3 regions of the Azospirillum largimobile genome follow, and region 1 is predicted to be linked to each of the others. Evidence: riboswitches for the same ligand, from Rfam matches in the RefSeq annotation. Region 1 holds a riboswitch; each other region holds the start of a gene.
What was found. Region 1 has a riboswitch for thiamine pyrophosphate ahead of thiC (phosphomethylpyrimidine synthase ThiC). Riboswitches for the same ligand answer to the same signal wherever they lie in the genome.

Region 2: linked by a shared signal. The riboswitch ahead of ACWPKK_RS14995 (ABC transporter substrate-binding protein) and the one ahead of thiC (phosphomethylpyrimidine synthase ThiC) in region 1 are both predicted to bind thiamine pyrophosphate.
Region 3: linked by a shared signal. The riboswitch ahead of ACWPKK_RS05880 (ABC transporter ATP-binding protein) and the one ahead of thiC (phosphomethylpyrimidine synthase ThiC) in region 1 are both predicted to bind thiamine pyrophosphate.

Annotation. Positions count from the first base shown of each region.
Region 1 covers NZ_CDRMUA020000001.1:342,979-350,472, reverse strand. The annotation lists gene ACWPKK_RS01640 (Rne/Rng family ribonuclease) at 1-1,021, shown strand, start outside; gene greB (transcription elongation factor GreB) at 1,122-1,673, shown strand; gene thiC (phosphomethylpyrimidine synthase ThiC) at 1,808-3,532, opposite strand; TPP riboswitch at 3,683-3,816, opposite strand; gene ACWPKK_RS01625 (magnesium transporter CorA family protein) at 3,896-4,879, opposite strand; gene ACWPKK_RS01620 (hypothetical protein) at 4,920-5,219, opposite strand; gene argB (acetylglutamate kinase) at 5,239-6,138, opposite strand; gene ACWPKK_RS01610 (cation:proton antiporter domain-containing protein) at 6,221-7,494, opposite strand, start outside.
Region 2 covers NZ_CDRMUA020000002.1:343,722-351,215, forward strand. The annotation lists gene ACWPKK_RS14965 (purine-nucleoside phosphorylase) at 1-660, opposite strand, end outside; gene cdd (cytidine deaminase) at 676-1,095, opposite strand; gene ACWPKK_RS14975 (ABC transporter permease) at 1,100-2,074, opposite strand; gene ACWPKK_RS14980 (ABC transporter permease) at 2,078-3,226, opposite strand; gene ACWPKK_RS14985 ((2Fe-2S) ferredoxin domain-containing protein) at 3,412-3,744, shown strand; gene ACWPKK_RS14990 (DMT family transporter) at 3,998-4,912, shown strand; TPP riboswitch at 4,946-5,060, shown strand; gene ACWPKK_RS14995 (ABC transporter substrate-binding protein) at 5,132-6,268, shown strand; gene ACWPKK_RS15000 (branched-chain amino acid ABC transporter permease) at 6,273-7,145, shown strand; gene ACWPKK_RS15005 (branched-chain amino acid ABC transporter ATP-binding protein/permease) at 7,360-7,494, shown strand, end outside.
Region 3 covers NZ_CDRMUA020000001.1:1,249,798-1,257,291, forward strand. The annotation lists gene ACWPKK_RS05855 (hypothetical protein) at 1-215, shown strand, start outside; gene ACWPKK_RS05860 (inositol monophosphatase family protein) at 253-1,065, shown strand; gene ACWPKK_RS05865 (universal stress protein) at 1,102-1,929, opposite strand; gene ACWPKK_RS05870 (ABC transporter substrate-binding protein) at 2,037-2,978, opposite strand; gene ACWPKK_RS05875 (ABC transporter permease) at 2,994-3,761, opposite strand; gene ACWPKK_RS05880 (ABC transporter ATP-binding protein) at 3,758-4,498, opposite strand; TPP riboswitch at 4,549-4,655, opposite strand; gene ACWPKK_RS05885 (acetoin utilization protein AcuC) at 4,736-5,908, shown strand; gene ACWPKK_RS05890 (hypothetical protein) at 6,058-6,705, shown strand; gene ACWPKK_RS05895 (hypothetical protein) at 7,335-7,494, opposite strand, start outside.

The DNA of each region.
Region 1 (7,494 bases):
AGGCCGCGTCGAAGGCGAGACCGCCGGTGCGGGCGAGGACGCCGAGGAATCCGACGAGACGGGCGACGAGGCTGCCGAGACCGGCCTGCCGGTTGCCGCCGAGGCCATCCCCGGCGCTGCCATCTCCGAGCCGGCCGAAGACGACGACTCGGATGAGGACGAGGGCGAGGGCGAAGGCGAAGGCGACGAGGAGACCGGCGCCGATGCCGGCGATCGCAACGGCGAAGGCCGTAAGAAGCGTCGCCGCGGCAAGCGCGGTGGTCGCCGCCGGTCGCGCCGCGAGGGTGCGGAAGGGCTGGAGGGCGGCGAGGAGACCGCTGCCGACCAGTCTCCTGCCGCTCCGGCCGAAGCCGCTCCTGTTCAGGCTCCGGTCGAGGCGTCCGACCTCGACTGGATCCTGGCCGGCGAGAGCGCTCCGGCACCCGTCACGGAAGAGGCTCCGGTTCCGGTGCCTGCGACCGAGCCGCCGGTGACCGCTCCGGCCCCGGCCGAAGCCGCCGCCGAGAAGGCTCCGGCCAAGAAGGCGTCGCGCAAGCGCAAGGCCGCTGCCGAAGCCCCGGTCGAGGCCGCCCCGGCGGTCGCCGAAGCGCCGGCAAAGGGCCGCAAGCGCAAGGCCGCCGCTCCGGTGGAAGCCCCGGCGCAAGCTGCGGCCGAGCCGGTGACGGAGCAGGCTCCGGCCAAGAAGGCGTCGCGCAAGCGCAAGGCCGCTGCCGAGGCTCCGGTCGAGGCCGCTCCCGCCGCCGCACCTGCCGTCGCCGAAGTGCCGGCCAAGGGCCGCAAGCGCAAGGCCGCCGCCGCGGAAGCCCCGGCTGAGGTCGCGACCGACACGGCTCCGGCCAAGAAGGGGTCGCGCAAGCGCAAGGCCGCTGCCGAGGCTCCGGCCGAAGCCGCTCCCGCCGCCGCCCCGGCAGCGCCCGAGCCGGCTCCGGCAGCCGCTTCGGAACCTGCTGCGGCTCCTGCTGCGGCCGGCGACAACGGTGATGCCTCCGCGAAGCCGCGTCGCGGCTGGTGGAAGCGGTAAGCCGAACGGCCCTTCGGGCCCTCTGGAACGGGAAAAGGCGCCGCGAGGCGCCTTTTCCTTTTCCCGGACGTTATCTCCCTGCCACAGGACAGGTCGGACCATGAGCAAGGCCTTCACCCGCGAGAACGACACGCCTGACGACGACGATCTCGAAGATCCGGCACCGCTACCGCAGGGCTTCAAGAACTACATGACCCCGCCCGGCTTCCAGCGCATGCAGGAGGAACTGCGCCACCTTCTGCGGGTGGAGCGGCCGAAGGTGGTGGAGGTGGTGTCCTGGGCCGCCGGCAACGGCGACCGGTCGGAGAACGGCGATTATCTCTATGGCAAGAAACGCCTGCGCGAGATCGACCGTCGCATCCGCTTCCTGAACAAGCGGCTGGAGTCGGCGGTGGTGGTCAATCCGCAGGACCAGAAGAACCGGGAACAGGTCTTCTTCGGCGCCACCGTCACCTATGCCCGCGAGGACGGATCCGAGAACACCATCACCATCGTCGGCGCCGACGAGGTCGATCCCGACCGCGGCCATGTCAGCTGGATTTCCCCCATCGCCCGCGCGCTGTTGAAGGCGCGGGAAGGCGACATTGTGGACGTCCGCACGCCGGCGGGGATGGAGCAGGTGGAGGTGCTGGAGATCAGGTACGCGGGGTGAGGGGGCGTTAGACCCCCACCTAACCTCCCCCGCTGGGCGGGGGAGGGACTTCCGCTGCACGCCAACAAAGGTCCAATTTCCTCCCCCGCCCAGCGGGGGAGGATCAAGGTGGGGGTCTAACTTCTCGAACTCACTCACCCCGCCGGCTGGTAAATTTCCCCGCCCGACTCGCGGAACTTCTGCGACATCTCGGCCATGCCGGACTCCGCGGCGTCGCGGATTTCCTGCGTGATCTTCATCGAACAGAATTTCGGCCCGCACATCGAACAGAAATGCGCGGTCTTCGCTCCCTCCGCCGGCAGGGTCTCGTCGTGGTAGGCCATCGCCGTCTCAGGATCGAGCGACAGGGCGAACTGGTCGCGCCAGCGGAAGGAGAAGCGGGCACGCGACATGGCGTCGTCGCGCAGCCGGGCCGCGGGATGACCCTTGGCGAGATCCGCGGCATGGGCGGCGATCTTGTAGGCGATGACGCCGGCCTTCACGTCGTCGCGGTCGGGCAGACCCAGATGCTCCTTCGGCGTGACGTAGCAGAGCATCGCCGTCCCGAACCAGCCGATCATCGCCGCACCGATGGCGCTGGTGATGTGGTCGTAGCCCGGCGCGATGTCGGTCACCAGGGGCCCCAGCGTGTAGAAGGGCGCCTCGCCGCACAGAGCCAGCTGCTTTTCGACATTGTGCTTGATCTTGTGCATGGGCACATGGCCCGGCCCTTCGATCATCACCTGCACGTCACGCGCCCAGGCGATCTTGGTCAGCTCACCCAGGGTCTCCAACTCGGCGAACTGGGCGGCATCGTTGGCGTCGGCCTGGCTGCCCGGCCGCAACCCGTCGCCCATCGAGAGGGCCACGTCATATGTGCGGCAGATCTCGACGATGTCGGCGAAATGGTCGTAGAGGAAGCTCTCGCGGTGATGCGCCAGGCACCATTTGGCGATGATCGAGCCGCCGCGCGAAACGATGCCGGTCACCCGCTTGGCGGTCAGGGGGATATGGGCCAGCCGCAGGCCGGCATGGATGGTGAAGTAATCAACGCCCTGCTCCGCCTGCTCGATCAGCGTGTCGCGGAACAGCTCCCAGGTCAGGTCCTCGGCCCTGCCCTTCACCTTCTCCAGCGCCTGATAGATCGGCACCGTGCCGATGGGAACCGGGGAGTTGCGCAGGATCCATTCGCGGGTCTGGTGGATGTCGGCGCCGGTGGAGAGATCCATCACGGTGTCGGCCCCCCAGCGGATCGACCAGACCATCTTCTCCACCTCCTCCTCGATCGAGGAGGTCACGGCGGAGTTGCCGATGTTGGCGTTGATCTTGGTCAGGAAGTTCCGGCCGATGATCATCGGCTCCGACTCGGGGTGATTGACGTTGGAGGGGATGATCGCCCGCCCGCGCGCCACCTCGTCGCGGACGAATTTCGGGGTGATGAAGTCGGGAATCTCGGCCCCGAAATCCTCACCGTCGAGGGCTGCTTCCAGCGCCGCAGCGCGGCCGAGATTCTCGCGGACGGCGATGTATTCCATCTCCGCGGTGACGATGCCGGCGCGGGCATAGGCCATCTGCGTGACGGCCCCGCCGCCCTTGGCGCGCAGCACGCCGCTGTCGGTGGTCTCCACATCGCCACGGGCCAGGATCCAGTCGCGGCGATGCTTGGCCAGCCCTGCCCGCACATCGATCGCCACGGCTTCGTCGGTGTAGGGTCCGGAAGCGTCATAGACGGTCAGCGGCGGCTCGCCGCCCGACAACGCGATTTCGCGCAGTGCAACCCGCAGGTCGGGAAAGCGCGTACCCGGCACATAAACTTTCCGCGACGACGGCAACGGGCCGGTCGAAATGCGGATGGCGGTTTCGTTGAAGTCCTTTGGCATTGGGTTTCTCCGTCGGAGTTAGGCGGACAAACCCGGGACTGCGGACGGAGGTTCGGTGTCTTCGTGCGGGCCGTTCCCCAATTCGGGCGCCCATCACTATGGGCATTCCCCACTGCGGGCGTTGCTACGGCCGGACGGGGCCTGTTTTCGGCCCGTCACGAGGTCCCTCCCTTCGCCGGTATGACCCGGATCAGGTTCGAAGGGTCACCACGCTGCCGGAGACGCTTGGCGCCGTCCGGCCGTTGGTATCTCAGCCCCCTGTCGGGACCCCCCTGGAATGCGCCCATCCTGCCGGGACGGGCGGCCCCTGTCAAAAGGAAAGAACCGCGGACGATCCGCAAGCCACACTGTATGGATACCGCGTCACATCCAGCGTTTCAGACGGACATAGATCATCGGCAGCAGTGCCGACAGCAGCAGCAGCCCCAGGGCGCTTGGATAGCCGAACAGCGAGTCGGTCCCCGGCATCTCTTCGAAATTCATGCCGCCGATGCTGGCGACCAGGGTCGGCGGGAACAGAAGGACGGTCAGGACCGAGACGATCTTGACGATCTCGTTCTGCTCCACATTGATCTGGCCCAGCGCCGTGTCCAGCGCCAACGCGACCTTGCCGGCCAGGAAACGGGCATACTGGTCGAGCCCGCGCAAATCCTGCAGCGTCGTCTTGGCCCAGCGCCTCGTCGCCTTGCCAGGGTTCCAGCCGTCGCCGCGCGCCAGGAAATCGGTCATGCGCGACAGGCTGGCCAGGCTGATGCGCGCCTTGCCGATCAGGTGGCCGGCATGGCCGATGCGCTTCAGCGTCTGGGCATCGTCCAGCGTCTCGCCGCGGGAGCGCAGCTTGCGGCCACGGAAGAAGCGGCGGTTCAGTACGTCCAACTCCACCCCGGTCCGCCGCAGCACGGCAGAGGTACGGTCGACCATCCCGTCCACCAGCGCCGCCAGAACCAGTTCGCCACGGGAGGCGGACACCTGCCCATGGGTGGCACGGCGGCGGAAGGCCAGCAGGGCCTGCGGATCGATGTCGTGGATGGTGACCAGCCGGCGCCCGGCCAGCACGAAGCTGACGGTGGCGATGCGCGGCTCGTCGGTGTCGGCCCAGACCAGGGCGGTGACGGTCATGGTCAGGGCACCACCTGCCACGCGCAGGCGGCTCGACTCCTCGATCTCCGCCATCTGCTCGCGGGTGGGCAGGCTGGTGCCGATCAGCGCCTCCGCCCGCGCCAAGTCGTCGGCGGTCGGGTTGATCAGATCCAGCCAGACGGTGGCGTCGGGCAGCGGCCCAACGTCGTCCGCAGCCTCCCTGGCCCAGCGCAGCAGACCGCCGTCGTTGACGAAGACATGCAGCAAGGCTGTGCTCCTTGCGTGGTTCGAGGCGGCGGGGGAGCGCTTACGTCATCCGGCCGCCGCGTCTTGGCTTCTCGGGCGGTTTAACCGGCGGGGGCGACTTCGCCTCGGTGTCGAGGTCCAGCGTCTCCCCCTCCGCCTTCAGCGCCTGTTCCAGCTTGCGGCGGAAGGCACCGCCATCCCGCTTGGCATCCAGGAAATGGCCGACCGCCTCCTTGGCGGCGTCGCTGTCGTAGGGGACCTTGCCCAACGCCGCCAACTTGGCGCGCTCCACCAGCTTCGGGTCCATCCGGTCGCGGATGGCCTTCATCTGGCGGAGCAGGTCCTTGCGCAGGTCGGTCATCGGCCCCCCTATTGCAGCGTCAGGCCTTGCCGATCAGGGTGCCGGCGCCGCCTTCGGTGAAGATCTCCAGCAGCAGCGCATGCGGCACGCGGCCATCTAGGATAACAGCGGCATCGACGCCCTGCTCCACGGCACCGATGCAGGTTTCGATCTTCGGGATCATGCCGCCGGACGCGGTGCCGTCGGCGATGGCCTTGTGAGCATCCTCCAGCGACATCTTCTCGATCAGCTTCTTTTCCTTGTCGAGGACGCCGGCGACGTCCGTCAGCAGGAAGAAGCGCGCCGCCTTCACCGCCGCTGCGACCGCACCGGCCGCCGTGTCGGCGTTGATGTTGTAGGTGTCGCCATTCACGTCGAAGCCGACCGGCGCGATCACCGGGATGATGTCCGACTGGGCGAGCGCGTGCAGGATCTGCGGGTTGACCTTGTACGGTTCGCCGACGAAACCGAGGTCCAGCACCCGTTCGATGTTGCTGTCGGGGTCGCGCTGCACGCGCTCCAGACGGCGGGCGGTGATCAGGTTGCTGTCCTTGCCCGACAGGCCGACGGCACGGCCGCCGGCGCCGTTGATGGCGGCGACGATCTGCTTGTTGATGGAGCCGGCCAGCACCATCTCGACCACCTCGACCGTCTCCTTGTCGGTGACGCGCAGGCCGTCGATGAAGCTGGACTTGATCTTCAGACGCTCCAGCATCTGGCCGATCTGCGGGCCGCCGCCGTGGACGACCACCGGGTTGATGCCGACCTGCTTCAGCAGGACGATGTCGCGCGCGAACAGCTCCGCCAGGCTGGCGTCGCCCATGGCGTGGCCGCCGTACTTGATGACGAAGGTGCTCCCGGCATAGCGGCGCATGTAGGGCAGCGCTTCGGACAGGGTACGGGCCTTGGCGAGCCACTCGTCACGGGTGGGAGTCTGCACGGGAGGATGCCCTTTGTCGGGGTGGACGGTTGGGCTTCTTTAACGGAAAGGCCGGCCGGTTGCCTAGGGGTCAATTTAACGGTCACATACCCCCGTGCCGGCCGCCTGCGGCTGCGGCCGATGCCGCCCCGGCCGGGCGCCACCAGCCGGCCAGCCGGGTCATCGGCTGGGTCAGCGCGGTCACCGCCACCGCCATCAGCACCATGGCCGAGAAACAGGCGCCGGACAGCACCCCCGCCTCCAGCAGGACGGTCAGCACGATCACCTCCATCAGCCCCTTGCAGGGCATCAGCGTGCCCAACCGCAGCGCGTCCGGCCAACTCTCCCCGGTCAGGCGCGCGGGCAAGGTCGTGCCGGCCATCTTGCCGACGAGCGTCGCCAGGGTGGCAAGCGCGAAGACCGTCCACTGCGCCGGATCGTCCAGCGTCAGGTTCACCTTCAGCCCGGTCAGCGTGAAGAAGAAGGGCAGCAGGATCAGCGTCGAGAAATGCTCCAGCCTATCGAGGATCGCGGCGGCATAGCGGCGCGGCATGGCGGTTCCGGCGACGAAGGCGCCCAGGATGTAATGCAGCCCGATCAGTTCGGTCACCGCGGCCGAGGACAGCAGTGCCGCGCAGGTCACCACCACCGCGGTGTCCCCCATCCGCCCATCGGGCGCCACCCGCTCCAGCAGGCGGTCCAGCAGCGGACGCACGACCAGGACGGTCACTCCGACATAGGCGAAGCCCAGCATTCCCACCCAGGCGACCGCCCAGCCGCCGCCACCATTTGACGCGCCACCCGCCGTACCATCCGCCGAGGCCCAGGCCAGCACGGCGGTGATCAGCAGCCACAGCAGCGCATCGTTCACCGCCGCATAGCCCAGCGCCAACCGCCCGACCCGATCGCCCAGCAAATCCATCTCGCGCAGGATGGCACCCAGCACCGGCAGGGCGGTGACGCCGACGCAGATGCCGAAGCCGGCGGCGAACAGGCCCGGCGTGGCGTGCGGTCCAGTCATGCCGGGAAAGGCGCCGGCCAGCCACCAGCCCAACGCTCCGCCCATCAGCGTCGGCACGATCATGCTGGACAGCGCCACCGTGGCGAAGGCGCCGCCCCGTCCGCGGAAATCGGCAGGGTCGAGGTGCAGCCCGGTCAGGAAGGCGAAAAAGACGACGGCCATCAGCGCGAGGCCCGACAGCGGCGCCAGGGCGGCCGGCGCGAACAGCACGCCCCACAGGTCCGGCACCAGCCTGCCGAGCAGCGACGGCCCCAGCGCCACGCCGAACAGGATCTGGATCACCACCATCGGCGCGACGTGGCGCCCGCCGCCGAGCCGCCACAGCAGAAACGGCCCCGCGATCAGCAGCAGGGCCT
Region 2 (7,494 bases), on a different contig from region 1:
GCAATGGCGCGCGATGATGCATTCCGGGACGGTGGACATGCCGACCGCGTCGGCGCCCAGCAGCTTCATCATCCGCACCTCGGCCGGCGTCTCGAAGGACGGGCCGGGATAGGCGGCATAGACGCCTTCCGCCAGATCGATGGCGAGGCCGACGGCGACATCCTTCAGCAGGCTGCGAAGCTCCGGGTTCCAGGCGTCGGTCATGCTGGGAAAACGATCGCCGAAGGCCTCGTCGTTCGGACCGGTCAGCGGGTTGGCGCCCAGCAGGTTCAGGTGGTCGCTGATCGCCATCAGCCGGCCCGGCCCGACCTCCAGCCGCAGGGAGCCGACGGCGGCGGTCAGAACCAGCGTGTCGCAGCCGGCCAGCTTCAGCGCCCGCACCGCGGTCTTCAGCGCGTCGAAGCCGTTGCCTTCATAGGCGTGGACACGGCCCTGCATGCAGGCGACCTCGACCCCGCCGAGTTGCCCCACCACCAGCCGCCCGGCATGGCCGGACACGCTGGGAATGGGGAAACCGGCGATGTCGGTATAGGGGATGGCGACCCCATCGGCGATTCGGTCGGCGATCCCGCCAAGGCCGGAGCCCAGCACGATGCCGACCCGCGGCCGATGGCCGGAGGCACGGTGAAGGATGTCCGCGGCGGCGCGGGCTGCGGTCATGTCGGGAAACTCCGCTCAGAAGGCTAAATTGGTTGGGCCGAAGGATTCCGGCAACAGGCTCTCCAGTGGAAAGCTCCGCCGCAAGCCGGCCGGGTCGCAGATGTGGATCGGCGTTTCCGGCGTCGCGAATTCGCGGATGCGCTGGCGGCAGCCGCCGCAGGGGGTGCAGATATCCTCCGCCCCAGCCTCGCCGCCCATCACGACGATGGCGCGGATGCGGCGGTCGCCCGCCGTGACCATGGCGCCGATGGCGCTCGTCTCCGCGCATTGGCCCTGCGGATAGGCCGCGTTTTCCACATTGCAGCCGGCGAAGATGCGCCCCGATTCGCCGAGGATCGCCGCACCCACCTTGAACTTGGAGTAGGGGGCGTGGGCGTTCTCGCGCGCGGCGCGGGCCGCTTCGATCAGGCGTGCCAGCTCGGGCGTGTCGGTCATGGCCTCAGCGCTCCTTGACATAGGGGATGCCGCTCGCCTTCGGGGCGATGGCCTTGCCGACGAAGCCGGCCAGCAGCAGCACGGTCAGCACATAGGGCAGCATCTGGATGAACTGCACCGGAATGACGCCGATCACCGGCAGGACGACGCCTTGCAGGCGCACCTGGACCGCGTCGGTGAAGGCGAACAGCAGGCAGGCGAACAGCGTCGGCCCCGGCCGCCATTTGCCGAAGATCAGCGCCGCCAGCGCCAGATAGCCCTTGCCGGCGGTCATGTCGCGGACGAATCCGGCACCATGGCCGGTGGACAGGTAGGAGCCCGCCATCCCCGTCAGCACGCCGGTGACGATCAGCGCCTGATAGCGCAGCTTCGCCACCGACAGGCCGGCGGTGTCGACCGCCGCCGGATTCTCGCCCACCGCCCGCAGCCGCAGCCCGAAGCGGGAGCGGTAGAGCACCCAGTGTGTGGCGATCACCAGCACCAGCGTCACCCAGATCAGTATGTTGTTCCCGTTGAACAGTTCGCGGTAGATCGGCCCCAGAACGGGCACGCCTGCCACCGCGTCGGCCCCCGGCAGCTCCACCGCGGGAATGCGCGCCTGGTTGGGCAGCAGCGGGGTTTGGCCGCCCTGCTGGAACCAGGCATAGGCCAGCGTCGGCGCCAGCCCGGCGACCAGGATGTTGATCGCCATGCCCGACACCACCTGATTGCCGTTGTGGGTGATGCAAGCGAAGCCATGGACCATCGCCAGCGCCACACCCGCGGCGATGCCCGCCAGCAGCCCGAGCCAGGGGTTGAGGGTGGCCGCGGCGACCGCGGCGGAGAAGAAGGCGCCGGCTAGCATCTTGCCTTCCAGCCCGATGTCGACCACGCCGGCCCGCTCGCAATACATGCCGGCGAAGGCGGCCAGCACCAGCGGCGTCGCCACCCGGATGGTGGCGCCCAGCAGCTGCAGCGCCAGAAGAAGCGCGTCCTCCATCGCTCAGCCCCTTCCCCCAGTGGCGATATCTGCGGCGACCGCACCGCGGCGGCGGAACAGCGCCTCCACCTGCGGCTTGAACAGGTTTTCCATCGCGCCGGCGAACAGGATGACCAGACCCTGGATGACCATCACCAGCTCGCGGTTGATCGTGGGGTATTCGAAGGACAGCTGGCCGCCGCCCTGCGCCAGAACCCCGAACAGCAAGGCCGCCAGAATGATCCCGACCGGGTGGTTGCGCCCCATCAGCGCCACGGCGATGCCGACGAAGCCGACGCCGCCGGTGAAGTTCAGGATCACCCGGTGCTGCACGCCCAGGATCTCGTTCACGCCGACGAAGCCGGCCAGCGCGCCGGAGATCAGCATGGCGATGATGATGTTGCGGGCCGGAGAGATGCCGGCATAGACCGCGGCCCGCTCATTGCGGCCGACGGTGCGCAGCTCGTAGCCCCAGCGGGTGCGGCGCAGGAACAGGTGGAACAGAGCGCAGCAGGCCAGCGCCCACAGGAAGGACAGGTTCAGCGGCGAGGCCGGGATGGCGATGCCGAGCCAGCCCAGCGCCCGGTCCATCGACGGCAGCCAGACCCCGGGATCGAATTCACGCGTTTCCGGCGACTGGCTGCCGGGGCGGATCAGCACGTCGACCAGCAGCCAGGTCATGATCGAGGCGGCGATGAAGTTGAACATGATCGTCGTGATGACGATGTGGCTGCCGCGCTTGGCCTGTAGCCAGGCCGGGATGAAGGCCCATGCGGCGCCGAACAGGGCCGACGCCAGGATCGCCAGCACCGCCACCACCGGCCAGGGCCAGCCGGTCAGCGCCAGCGCCACCAGCCCGGCGCCGAGCCCGCCGAGATAGGCCTGCCCCTCGCCGCCGATGTTGAACAGTCCGCAATGGAAGGCAATCGCAACGGCCAGCCCGGTGAAGATGTAGCTGGTGGTGTAATAGAGGGTGTAGCCGATGGCTTCCGGATACCCCAGAGCCTCCGTCACCAGCAGCGACAGCACGTCCACCGGGTTCTCGCCGATCACCAGGATCACCAGCCCCGACAGCACGAAGGCCGCGACGAGGTTGAGAACCGGCAGCAGCGCATACCCGACCCAGCCCGGCACGGCGCCCGGCTGACCCTTCCCCGACCCGCTCAGCAGCACCGGCGTCTCCTGGATTGCCCCTGCCGGGGATTCTTAACCGGCAACCCCGCCGCTGACCAAGCATTTCGTCACGCGGAAAAGCCAAGGGGTGCGAGGACTTGGAAGCGTCACAAAAGTCTTGCCGCAGCGCAGCATTCTGGCATGCTTCTTATCCATATGAAAATTATGGTTATGGAGCATGCCCGATGCCGCTCGACCTGCCGCAGACCTTCCGCCACCACGTCTTCTGCTGCGCCCAGCAGCGTCCGCCCGGCCATCCGCGCGGCAGTTGCGCCGCCAAGGGCGCCCATCCGCTGTGGCAGCGGCTGGACCAGAAAATCCAGGGCAAGGGCCTGACGGATGTGGGCATGGCGCTGACGGGCTGCCTCGGCTTCTGCTCCGCCGGGCCGCTGATGGTGGTGTATCCGGAAGGCATCTGGTACCGGCCGGAGACGCCGGAGGACGTCGACGAGATCGTCGAGTCGCATCTGGTTGGGGATACGCCGGTGGAGCGGCTGGTGATGGTTTTGACGCGGTGAGGGGATGGGGAGTGCTGGCTTCGATTACCCCCACCTAACCTCCCCCGCTGGGCGGGGGAGGGACTGCTGCTGCCTTCCCGAACAAGCGCTTGTCCCCTCCCCCGCCCAGCGGGGGAGGGTTAGGGTGGGGGCACCGTCAGCCGACGCTTAACAAAACCCCACGCCTACCAGACCTGCGGTTGCGGCATTGGGACGCAGAGGCGTTTGCCCATAATGTGGGCAGTCCCAGCCATTGCCGTTCCGAACCGATCCCATGACCGACGCCGAGACCGCCGACCTGCTGCCAGCCGAGGCCGATTCGGTCCCCTATGCCGTCGGCTGCTTCCTGGGTGCGATCCTGCTGTTCGCGGCGATGGACACGCTGATCAAGTTCCTGACCGCCGACTACCCGGTGCCGCAGCTGATGTTCGTGCGCTCGCTGGTCGCTTTCCTTCTTGTGGGCGGCTACACGCTGTGGCGGGGCGGCGGGATCGCGGCGATGCGGACCCGGCGGCCCTGGGGCCATGTCTGGCGGGCCTTCGCCGGGCTGATCTCCATGGGATGCTTCTTCTATGCGTTCCGCGAGCTGCCGCTGGCCGACGTCTATGTGCTGAGCTTCGCCGGGCCACTGTTCATCACCGCGCTGTCCGCCCCGCTTCTGGGGGAGCCGGTGGGCTGGCGCCGCTGGGTCGCGGTGGTGGTCGGATTCGGCGGCGTGGTGGTGATGGCGCAGCCATCGGCGGGGGCGCCGCTGGTGCCGGTTCTGGTCGGGCTGTGCGCCGCCTTGTTCTATGCGCTGGCGGCGCTCGCCGTGCGCGGCCTGTCGCGGACGGAGACCAGCGCGTCGATCGTGCTCTATCTGCTGCTGACGACGACGGTGGTCAGCGGCGCGCTGACGGTTCCCGTCTGGACGGCGCCGACCGCCTACGCGCTCGGTCTGATGGCGCTGGTCGGCGCGATCGGCGCCGGGGCGCAGGTGCTGCTGACCCAGGCCTTCCGCCGTGCGCCGCCGGCCGTGGTGGCGCCGTTCGAATATACCGGCATGGTCTGGGCCAGCCTGTTCGGCTGGATGGTGTTCGGCGACCTGCCGACCGCGCCGGTGCTGCTTGGCGCCATGGTCATCATCGGCAGCGGGCTCTATATCCTGCATCGTGAAACCGTGGTGGCGCGCCGCCGGCTGGGTTCTTGACAGGACAGGCCCGGCGGCGACACTCTCGCCGCCTGTTCACGGCTGGGGTGCCCCTGCCTTCGCCAGATCGGCGGATGCGGGGGCTGAGACAACACCCATCGAACCTGATCCGGGTCATGCCGGCGAAGGGAGCCGACCGGAATCCGACGGAACTGCTGCAAATGCCCCGTCCCCTCCGCGTCGCTTCGCTCGCCGGCGCGTGTTGAGGAGTTTTCGGTCATGCGGCGCGCGCTTCCCCTTCTGATCGGCCTGCTGGCCGCATCCTCCTGCCTGTCGTCCGCCGCGCGGGCCGACGACACGCTGTCCTTTCCGGTGCTGGTGCCGCTGACCGGCTTCCTATCGCTGGAGGGAACCAGCCAGCGCAACGGCGCGGTCCTGGCGCTGAAGCAGACCCCGGCCGGCGTCGCCATCGCATCGGAGGTCGTCGACACCGGCACCTCGCCCGAGGCGGCGGTGACGGCGCTGGAGCGGGCGGCCGGCAGCGGCACGGTCGGGGCGGTCGCCGCCAGCATGCTTGGCACCCAGATGCTGGCGATGCTGCCGCTGGCGCAGGAGTTGAAGCTGCCGCTGGTCACCGTGTCGGGCACCGCCTCGATCACCGAGCAAGGCAACCCTTGGGTCTTTCGCTTTTTCCCCGGCGATGCCGTGACCAAGGCCGCCCACGCCCGCTATGTGGTGGAGGAGTTGGGCAAGCGGCAGCCGGCCGTCATCTATCAGACCACCGCCTACGGGCAGAGCGGCAAGGCCCATCTCGACGCCGCCTTCAAGGCGCTGGGTGTGACCCCGGTGTTCGAGGAGGGGGTGGACCCGGCAGCCAAGGACCTTCTGCCGGTGCTGACCAAGGCGCTGGCCGCGAAGCCCGACGTGCTGGTCCTGCACCTGCATTCCGGCCCGACCGCGCTGCTGCTGCGGCAGGCGGCGTCCAGCGGGGTGGCCGTGCCCATCGTCGCCGGCTCCGCCATGCATCAGCCGAGCACGGCGGCCCTGCTGGAGCCGGCGGAGTTGAAGCGCGTTTGTGCCGAGACCGCGGCCTCGCCCATCTCCGGCGACACGCCGGAGGTCAAGGCCTTCACCGAGGCCTATCGCGCCGCCTTCGGCAAGGAGCCGGACGCCTTCGCGCTCGGCCAGTATGACGGCATGACGATGGTGCTGGAGGCGGTGAAGGCCGGCGCCCGCAGCCCCGACGCCATCCGCAAAGCTCTGTCGTCGGAGAGCTTAAAGGGCCTCGCCATGACCTACAAGTCCGACGGCAAGGGCAACATGGCCCATTCCGCCGTCATCGTCTGCTATGACGGGGCCAGCCGCGTGCCGGTGCTGGTGAAGCGGTACGACAACCCCGCGCTTGCGGCGAAGTGAGCGGATGGCGGCGCTTCAACTGCTGGTCAACGGCGTGGCGCTGGGGGCGGCCTATGCGCTGGTGGCGCTGGGCTTCGTGCTGGTGCTGAACGCCACCTCGGCGGTGAATTTCGCCCAAGGCGATCTTGTCATGGCCGGCGGGCTGCTGGCGGTGGCGCTGGCGCCGCTGATCCCGCTGCCGGGCATCGCCCTGCTGCCGGTGGTGCTGGCGCTGATGGCGGCGCTGGGGCTGCTGCTGGCGCTGGCGGCCTATCTGCCGCTGCGCCGCCGGCCGCCAGTGTCGGTCTTCATCAGCACCATCGCCATCGGCATCATCCTGCAGAACGGCGCCGCCATCCTGTTCGGGCCGGAGCCGCGCGCCGCGCCGCCGCTGTTCGGCGACGACACGCTTTACATCGGCGGGCTGGCGGTTCCCGAGCAGTCGCTCGCCATCGTCGCGGTGGCGGCGCTGCTGATCGGCGCGCAGCAATGGGTGTTCGCCCGCACGCAGCTGGGCCGCCGTCTGCGCGCCACGGCGCAGGACCCGGAGATGGCGCGTGCTTGCGGCGTGCCGGTCACCGCGATGATCCTGGTGACCTTCGCCATCGGGGCCGCCTGCGCCGGGGCGGCCGGGCTGCTGCTGGCCAACCGCTATTTCGTCACGCCGACCGCGGGCGGGGACCTGATTTTGAAGGCCTACATCGCCGTGACCATCGGCGGCTGGGGCTCCGTGCCGGGGGCCGTGGTGGGGGCGCTGCTGATCGCGCTGTTCGAGGTGGGGGTGTCGTCGGTGCTCTCGTACCCGGCGGCGCTGGGGGCGCTGTATCTGACGCTGCTGGCGATCCTGGTGCTGCGGCCGCAAGGCCTGTTCGGCGAAGCGGTGCGGCGCCGTGGCTGATCCGCTCTCCCCGGCAAATATCCCCTCTCCCCCCCGGGGAGAGGGTCAGGGTGAGGGGGTTCCGCTTGCCGGACGATCCTCGCGGCGCGTCCCCCTCACCCCAACCCTCTCCCCGCTTTCGGCGGACCTATGGTCCGCCTGTCGCGTCAGCGCAAACTTCGTTTGCGCGAGAGCGGGGGGGAGAGGGGGCTATGCCGGGGTGGAGAGTGTCGTATTGGGGATTGGTGCCCTCGCTCTCCTTGTCTACGCGCTCGCCTTCGCCTCCCCCTACGGCCTGCGCGTCCTGACCGTCGCCGGCGTCTATGCGCTGGCGACTTTCGGATTTCAGATCGTCTTCGGCCTCGGCGGA
Region 3 (7,494 bases), 910 kb from region 1:
AACCGGCACAGGGCGGTCCGGTGCCGCCGCCGCCGCCGCCCGATCAGGCCAAGGAAGCCGCGGCAGCGGCGGCCGACCGCGCCACGCTCGACGCACTGTCGAAGGCGCTGAAGGACAGCGGGCTGGACGGCAAGGTGCTGCTGACCAACCCCGGCGGCGGCGATCCGACATTGAAGCTGGACAGCCATCCGGCCAAGCCGGCGGCAAAGCCGTGACGGCCCAACACCACGAATGCAGTGAGAGCGTCCAACCATGACGGATTTCCCGCTTCCCGACCTCGACCGCGTGTCCGACCTGATCCGTTCCGTCGCCCGGACGGAGATCATGCCTTACTTCCAGAATCTGGACGCCTCCGGCATCCGGCAGAAGACCGGGCCGACCGACCTCGTCACCCTGGCGGATGAAGCGGCGGAACGCGCGCTGACCCCCGCGCTGTCGGCCCTGCTGCCCGGCAGCCGCGTGATCGGCGAGGAGGCGGCGTCGGAGGACGAGCGCGTGCTCGACCGCATCCATGGCGACGATCCGGTCTGGATCATCGATCCGGTCGACGGCACCATCAACTTCGCCCAGGGCCGGCCGATGTTCGCGGTGATCGTGGCGCTCGCCTGCAAGGGCGAGACGGTCGCCGGCTGGATCCACGACCCGGTGGATGGGCGGATGGCGACGGCGGTGAAAGGGCAGGGGGCATGGCTCGACGGACGCCAAGTCCACGTCGCGCCGGCGGTGCCGCTGCCGCAGATGGTCGGCGCGCTGTCCACCCGTTTCTGCCCCGAAGAGATGAGCCGGCAGTTGGAGGAGCGGAGCGCGGGCCTCGGCGAGCGCGCCTGCCTGTCGAGCGCCGCGCAGGAGTATCTCCGCCTGTTGGAGGGGCGGGCGCATTATTCGCTCTACCACCGCCTGATGCCGTGGGACCACGCCGCCGGTGTGCTGCTGCACGCCGAGGCCGGCGGCTATTCGGCGTTGATCGACGGCACGCCTTATCGGCCGGGGCTGCTGCGGGGAAGCATCCTGCTGGCGCCCGACCGGGCCAGCTGGCAGGCGCTGCATGGGCAGCTGTTCGGGTGAGTGGGGAGTGGGGGCAAACGCCGCCCCCAACAACCCTCAATGCGTCATCAAAGCCGGCAGCGTCAGCTCTTCCAGCACCGTGCGGGTGGCGCCGCCCAGGACCAGTTCGCGGAGGCGGGAGTGGCCGTAGGCGCCCATCACCAGCAGGTCGGCGCCCTGGTCGGTACAGCAGGACAGGATCATCTCGCCGACCTCGCCGCCGGACGCGATGACCGATTGCGGGCGGGCGGCGATGCCGTGGCGGTGCAGCCAGTCGACCAGCGCGGCCGCCTCGTCGCTCCGTTGGCCGGGCGGCTCCACCGTCAGGACGGTGACGGATTGCGCCGTCTCCAGAAAGGGCATGGCGGCGCGGACGGCGCGGGCCGATTCGCGGCTGTTCTTCCAGGCGACCAGCACATGCCGGCCGATGGCGGCGGTCGCCGGCTGGCCCGGCGGCAGGACCAGCACCGGGGTGGCGGTCTCCAGGGGCAGGCGGTCGGGGATGTTGTGAAGGGACACGCGCTCCCCCGCCCGGACTGCCGCCGATTGCGCCACCACGACCAGATCGGCGTAGGAAGCCCGTTCGGCCAGCAATTCGACGTGATCGCCTTCCTCGACCGTCCAGTCAAACGACAGGCCGTTCAGCGCCTGCTGCACCTCCCGCTCGATCCGCTCGGCATTCTCATGGGCGATGGCGGTGGCTTCCGCCATGAAGACGTATGAAGCAGCCCGGCCGGTGGCGCCCGCCGGCATCGACACCGGGGTGGCGACGTAGAGCGCTTGGATATGGGCGGAGAATTGCTTGGCCAGCGCTGCGGCAACGGCCATCCGGCCGGCGTGGGCGTCGTCGTTGGCCATGTGCAGCAGGATGGTCTTGATCGGCATACCCTTGCATCTCCCGATTTATGCTGTCGCCGATCATTGGGCGGCGGAGCGGTTTTCCTCTAGGTAACGCGCCGCCGGCCCGGAAGGCAATCTCGTCAAGCCGCGGATTACTTCACCACCACCGCATACTGGTCGACCGGCGCCACCTCCTTGATCAGGCCGCGCTCCTTCAGGAACTCGGCGAAGCGTGTGTAGCGTTCGGCATCCAGGGCGGCCGGGCTGTGGGAGAAGCGCGGCAGCGTGTCGGCCCAGGCGCGGCGGTTCAGTTCGTCGTTCAACTCCGGCCGACCCTTGACGAAGGCGGCCTGCGATTCCTCCGGATGGTTCAGGATGTAGAGCGTCGCGCGCTCCACCGCCGCCAGGAAGCGCTTGAAGCGCGGATCGTTGGCCTTGGCCTTGTGGGCGACCAGGATCAGCTCGTCATAGGGCGGCACCCCTTCCTCCTCCGGATAGAAGGCGCGGCCGGGATGCTTCTCGATGTCCAGCTGGTTCAGTTCGAAGTTCCGGAAGGCGCCGACCACCGCATCGACCTGACCAGACAGCAGCGACGGCGACAGCGAGAAGTTGACGTTCACCAGTTCCACGTCCTTCAGGCTCAGCCCGTGCTTTTCCAGCATGGCGCCCAGCAGCGCATCCTCGAAGCCCGCGATGGAGAAGCCGATCTTGCGGCCCTTGAGGTCCTTCAGCGTCTTCACCGGCCCGTCGCGCAGCACGACGACGGAGTTCAGCGGAGTCGAGACCAGGGTGCCGACACGGACCAGCGGCAGCCCTTCGGCCACCTGCAGGATCAGCTGCGGCTGGTAGGATACGGCAAGGTCGGTGCCGCCGGCGGCGACCAGTTTCGGCGGGTCGTTGGGATCGGCCGGAGCGGTCAGCGTCACCTCAAGACCGGCATCCTTGAAGAAGCCCTTCTCCTGCGCCACCACCAGTGGGGCGTGGTCCGGGTTGACGAACCAGTCCAGCATCACGGACAGCTTGTCCTGGGCCAGTGCAGGAAGCGCGGTCATCAGGCCGGCCGCCATCAGGCCGGCGGCGAACAGGTGCTTCATCGGGTTTTCTCCCCTTCAAGGATTGGCGTCTTCGGCCGGTTGGGTATCGGGTTGCCAGGGCAGGGCACGGCGGGCCAGCGCGTCGACGGCGGCATAGAGCGTCACTGCGAACAGCCCCAGTACCAGCACCGCGGCGAATAGGAGGTCGATCTGCATGCGGGCGTTGGCGTGCAGCATCAGGTAGCCGAGGCCGGAGGATGAACCGACCCACTCGCCGATCACCGCGCCGATGGGCGCCACCGCCGCGGCTACCCGCACGCCGGACCAGAAGGCGGGCAGGGCGGCCGGCAGGCGGATGTTCCACAGGATCGCGGCGGGCGAGGCGCCCATGGTGCGGGCAAGGTCGAGCCAGCCGGGATCGGTGCGGCGCAGCCCGTCGAACAGCGCGGTCGTCACCGGGAAATAGATGACCAGCACGGCCATGGCGATCTTGGACGCCATGCCGTAGCCCAGCCAAAGCACCAGCAGCGGCGCCAACGCAAAAACCGGGATCGCCTGGCTGACCAGCAGCAGCGGCATCAGCCAGCGCTGGGCGGTACGGAACCGCGCCAGCAGCAGCGCGCTGACGCCGCCCAGGGCCACCCCGGCCACCAGCCCGATCAGGATCTCGGACAGGGTGGTCAGCCCATGGCTCCACAGCAGGGGTGCCTGCCGCCGCATTGCATCGGCCACGGCCAACGGACCGGGCAGCAGGTAGCGCGGCAGGCCGGTGGCCCAGACCAGCACCTGCCAGCCGGCGACCAGCACGGCGAGCGTGACCAAGGCGCGCAGCAGCGCCCTCATTCCGCCAGCCTCCGCAGCAGCTCCGCCTGTAGCGCCAGCAATCCGGGATCGTCGACCCGGCGCGGCACCTTGCCGGACGGCTCCAGCGCCGGCCCCATGACGGCGGGACGCCCGGTCATCACATGCAGGCGGTCGCCGATGCGCAGCGCCTCCAGCGGATCGTGGGTGACCATCAGGACGGTGCGGCCGGTCAGCGTTTCCGCCGCCGTCTCCTGCAGCCGAAGCCGCGTGATGGCGTCGAGTGCGGAGAAGGGCTCGTCCATCAGGACCAGCGGCTTGTCCTCCATCAGCGTGCGGGCCAGCGCCACCCGCTGGCGCTGCCCGCCGGACAGCGCGGCCGGACGGTCGCGCTCCCGCCCCGCCAGACCGACGCGGTGGAGCAGCGAGCGGGCACGCTCCACCCGCACGGAATCGGGACGGCGGTGGCGCAGCCGGTCGCCCAGCAGGACATTGTCCAGAACCGTCAGCCAGGGCAGCAGCAGGTCCTGCTGCGCCATGTAGGCGATGCGGCCGGCCAGGGGTTGCCCGTCGCCGGTGGCGACGCAGGTCGGCGGCTCCGGCTCCGCCAGCCCGGCGAGGATGCGCAGAAGCGTGGTCTTGCCGACGCCGCTCGGTCCCAACAGGCAGGTGGTCCGCCCCGCCGGCAGATCCAGCGTCAGGTCGGAGAACAGCAGCATGCCGCCATAGGTCAGCCGCGCCTGCGACACGGTCACCGAAAGCGGCGGAATCGCCGGCATCGGGGCCGTCATAGCGGCAAGCATGGCGGGAGGGCGGAGAGGGTGCGCGTACGGTCTGGCATCACTGATCCCTACGCCGGCATGAACCGGATCAGGTTCCAGGGGTCGTTCCGCAACGGAACCTCTCAGCCGCCCATCGGCTCCCCCCAGTGAAGGCGGCGACTATAGGCGCGGACGATCCGCGACCGCAAGCATTGCCGCAGGCCCTTCCAGAGCGCGGAAGCGGCGGGGTGCCGCTTGACCGGCGCACGGCTCCGCCTAGTTTGTGGCGGGACCGATGGAGATCATCCCCTGACCACGCCTCTCCGCACCCCTCTGTTCATCGGCGGCGACATCTATCGCGGCTCGACCTATGGCCCGAAGCATCCGCTGGCGATCCCACGCGTATCGACCGCCATCGATCTCAGCCGCGCCATGGGGTGGCTGCCCGACAAGGTCTATCTCGACACCCATGTGGCGAGCGAACGCGAACTGGCCCGCTTCCACACGGCGGACTATATCGCCGCGCTGAAGCGGGCGGAGGCGGAGCAGCGGGTGGACGAGGCGACGGCGGCCCGCCACAATCTCGGCAAGCTGGAGAATCCCGTCTTCGCCGAGATGTACCGGCGGCCGGCCCACAGCAGCGGGTCGGCCCTGCAGGCGGCGCGCATCCTGGGCGACCGTCCGGCCGGGCTGGTCTATGCGCCGGCGGCCGGCACGCACCATGCGCGCCGCGACCGGGCCAGCGGCTTCTGCTATTTCAACGCGCCGGTGCTGGGCATCCTGGAACTGCTCGACCATGGGCTGGAGCGGGTTCTCTATGTCGACCTCGACGCCCACCATGGCGACGGGGTGGAGGAGGCCTTCGCCGACGACGACCGGGTGCTGACCATCTCCATCCACGAGGACGGGCGCTGGCCCTACACCGGCAAGGCGGAGGATCGGGCCGGCGGCATGGCCCGCAACCTGCCGGTTCCGCCAGGCTTCAACGACAGCGAGATGGAGCATGTGATGGAGGCGGCGGTGCTGCCGTTGGCCCGCGCCTTCCGTCCGCAGGCTATGGTGATCCAGACCGGTGCCGACGCCCTGGCCGAAGATCCCCTGAGCCGGCTGGAACTGTCCAACAATGCGCTGTGGGAGGCGGTGGCGGCCCTGCTGCCGCTGGCGCCACGGGTGCTGGTGGTCGGCGGCGGCGGCTATAATCCCTGGTCGGTCGGACGCTGCTGGGCCGGCATCTGGGCGGTGATGAACGGGATCGACCCTGCCGTGCCGCCGACGGCGGAGGCGGAAGCGGTGCTGCGCGCCCTAACCTGGAACCGCGCCGCCGGTCGCAACCCGCCGGAGCACTGGTTCACCACCCTGGCGGACGAACGCCGGCCGGGGCCGGTGCGTGACGCGGTGAAGCGGGTGGCGGAGATGGCGGCATCCTGACACATTTCCGACGAATTTGGAGCGAAGCCGAGACGATTCGTTGACGGGGTTGGATTGTTCGTTGATCCTCGAAGCTCCGCACCGGTGCCGATCGTGCCGATTCCGGCAGATCGCATGGTGCGGGTTTCGGGAGGAGAACGGGCGGGCGGATGTCGAACACGACGCTGTTCCTGATCGCCATCGTCATCATCATGCTGGCCGCCGTCCCGGTCGCCATGATGCTGAAGGATTTCCTGCCGAACATCCTGGAAAAGAGCAGCGGTCTGGAGCAGATCGAGAACCGCGTCTACGTGCTGCATGCCGAGGCGCACGAGCTTCAGAACCGCGTCAATCAACTGGTCCAGCGCCGCAACAGCCAGTCTTCCGAACGCCACCGGCTGGAAACCGACATCCGCAAGGCGGAAAAGCAGATCAGGGATCTGGCGGAACAGCCGCCGCTGTTCGTGCATGAGGTCGGCGATCCGCAGGCCGGCCTGATGAAGTTCGTCGCGACCGTCACGCAGGAGAAGGCATCGGCCGCCGCGCGGGCCGCCGGTGACCGCGGGCCGGTCAACCCCATCTGGCGCTGCGCCAATGTGGCGGAGGTGTGGGCGTCCAGCTTCGACGAGGCCAAGCAGATGGTCGACGTCGCCTTTCCCTTCAAGCTGGGCTTCCAGAAGTCGTTCATGCGCGGCGACGCGCGGACCGGCGGCGGTAAGGGGGGTGCGAAGGGCGGCGCACCCCAGCCCCCGGCAACGGCGCGGGCCAAGGCCGCTTCCGCCATATCCGGCGCCGTCACATCCGGCGCCGCCACATGATGATCAACTTCATCATCGTTCTGGGGATCATCGCCATCGGCGCATGGCTCGGCAACGTGCTGCTGTCGGTCGAACAGCGGGTGTCGCAGGCCCGGCAGCGCGTCCGCGGCGTCCGCGGCACGCTGGACAAGCTGGACGCGACGATCCACCGCCTGCACCGGGAGGAGGAGAACCTCCATGGCGAGATCGAAGAGTTGGTCCGCGACATGGTGGAACTGCGCAAGAAGCAGGTCGAGGTGCATCAGCGCCTGACCGAGGCGCAGAACCGCCGCCGTCCGCAAATCCTGATCCTGACCGACCGCCGCAACCCCGGCGACAAGGAATGGCTGGTCACCATGGTGAACCAGCAGATCGGCGAGATCGACGCCGCCCACCCGCTGGCTGTCGAATGGGCGCGCGGACGCGATTATCTGGTTTGGGCGGAATCGGAACGCGAGGCCGCCGAACGCGCCACCCGCCGCTTCAGCGCAAGGCCGGGCTATCAGGTGAAATCGGTGACGGCGGTGAAGGAAGACCTCTACAGCGCAAGCGCCGCCCGCAACGCTGCGGCCTTGACCGGCAAAGAGAAAGCCCTTCTCCCGAGAGGAAAGAAGGGCTTTGAAGAGCGGACCGGTGGGTCGTTAAGCGCCTCAGCGTGCCTTGGCGGTCGCCGGGGTCTGGCGGAAGGCGTCGTGCAGGTAGGGCGACAGAGCCTGACGCATGTTGCGCAGCCATTCATGGATGATGATCAGCGAGCGGGAGGCGACGGGCGGGGTCATGCCCAGCTTCACCAGATCCTCGCGGGTCATC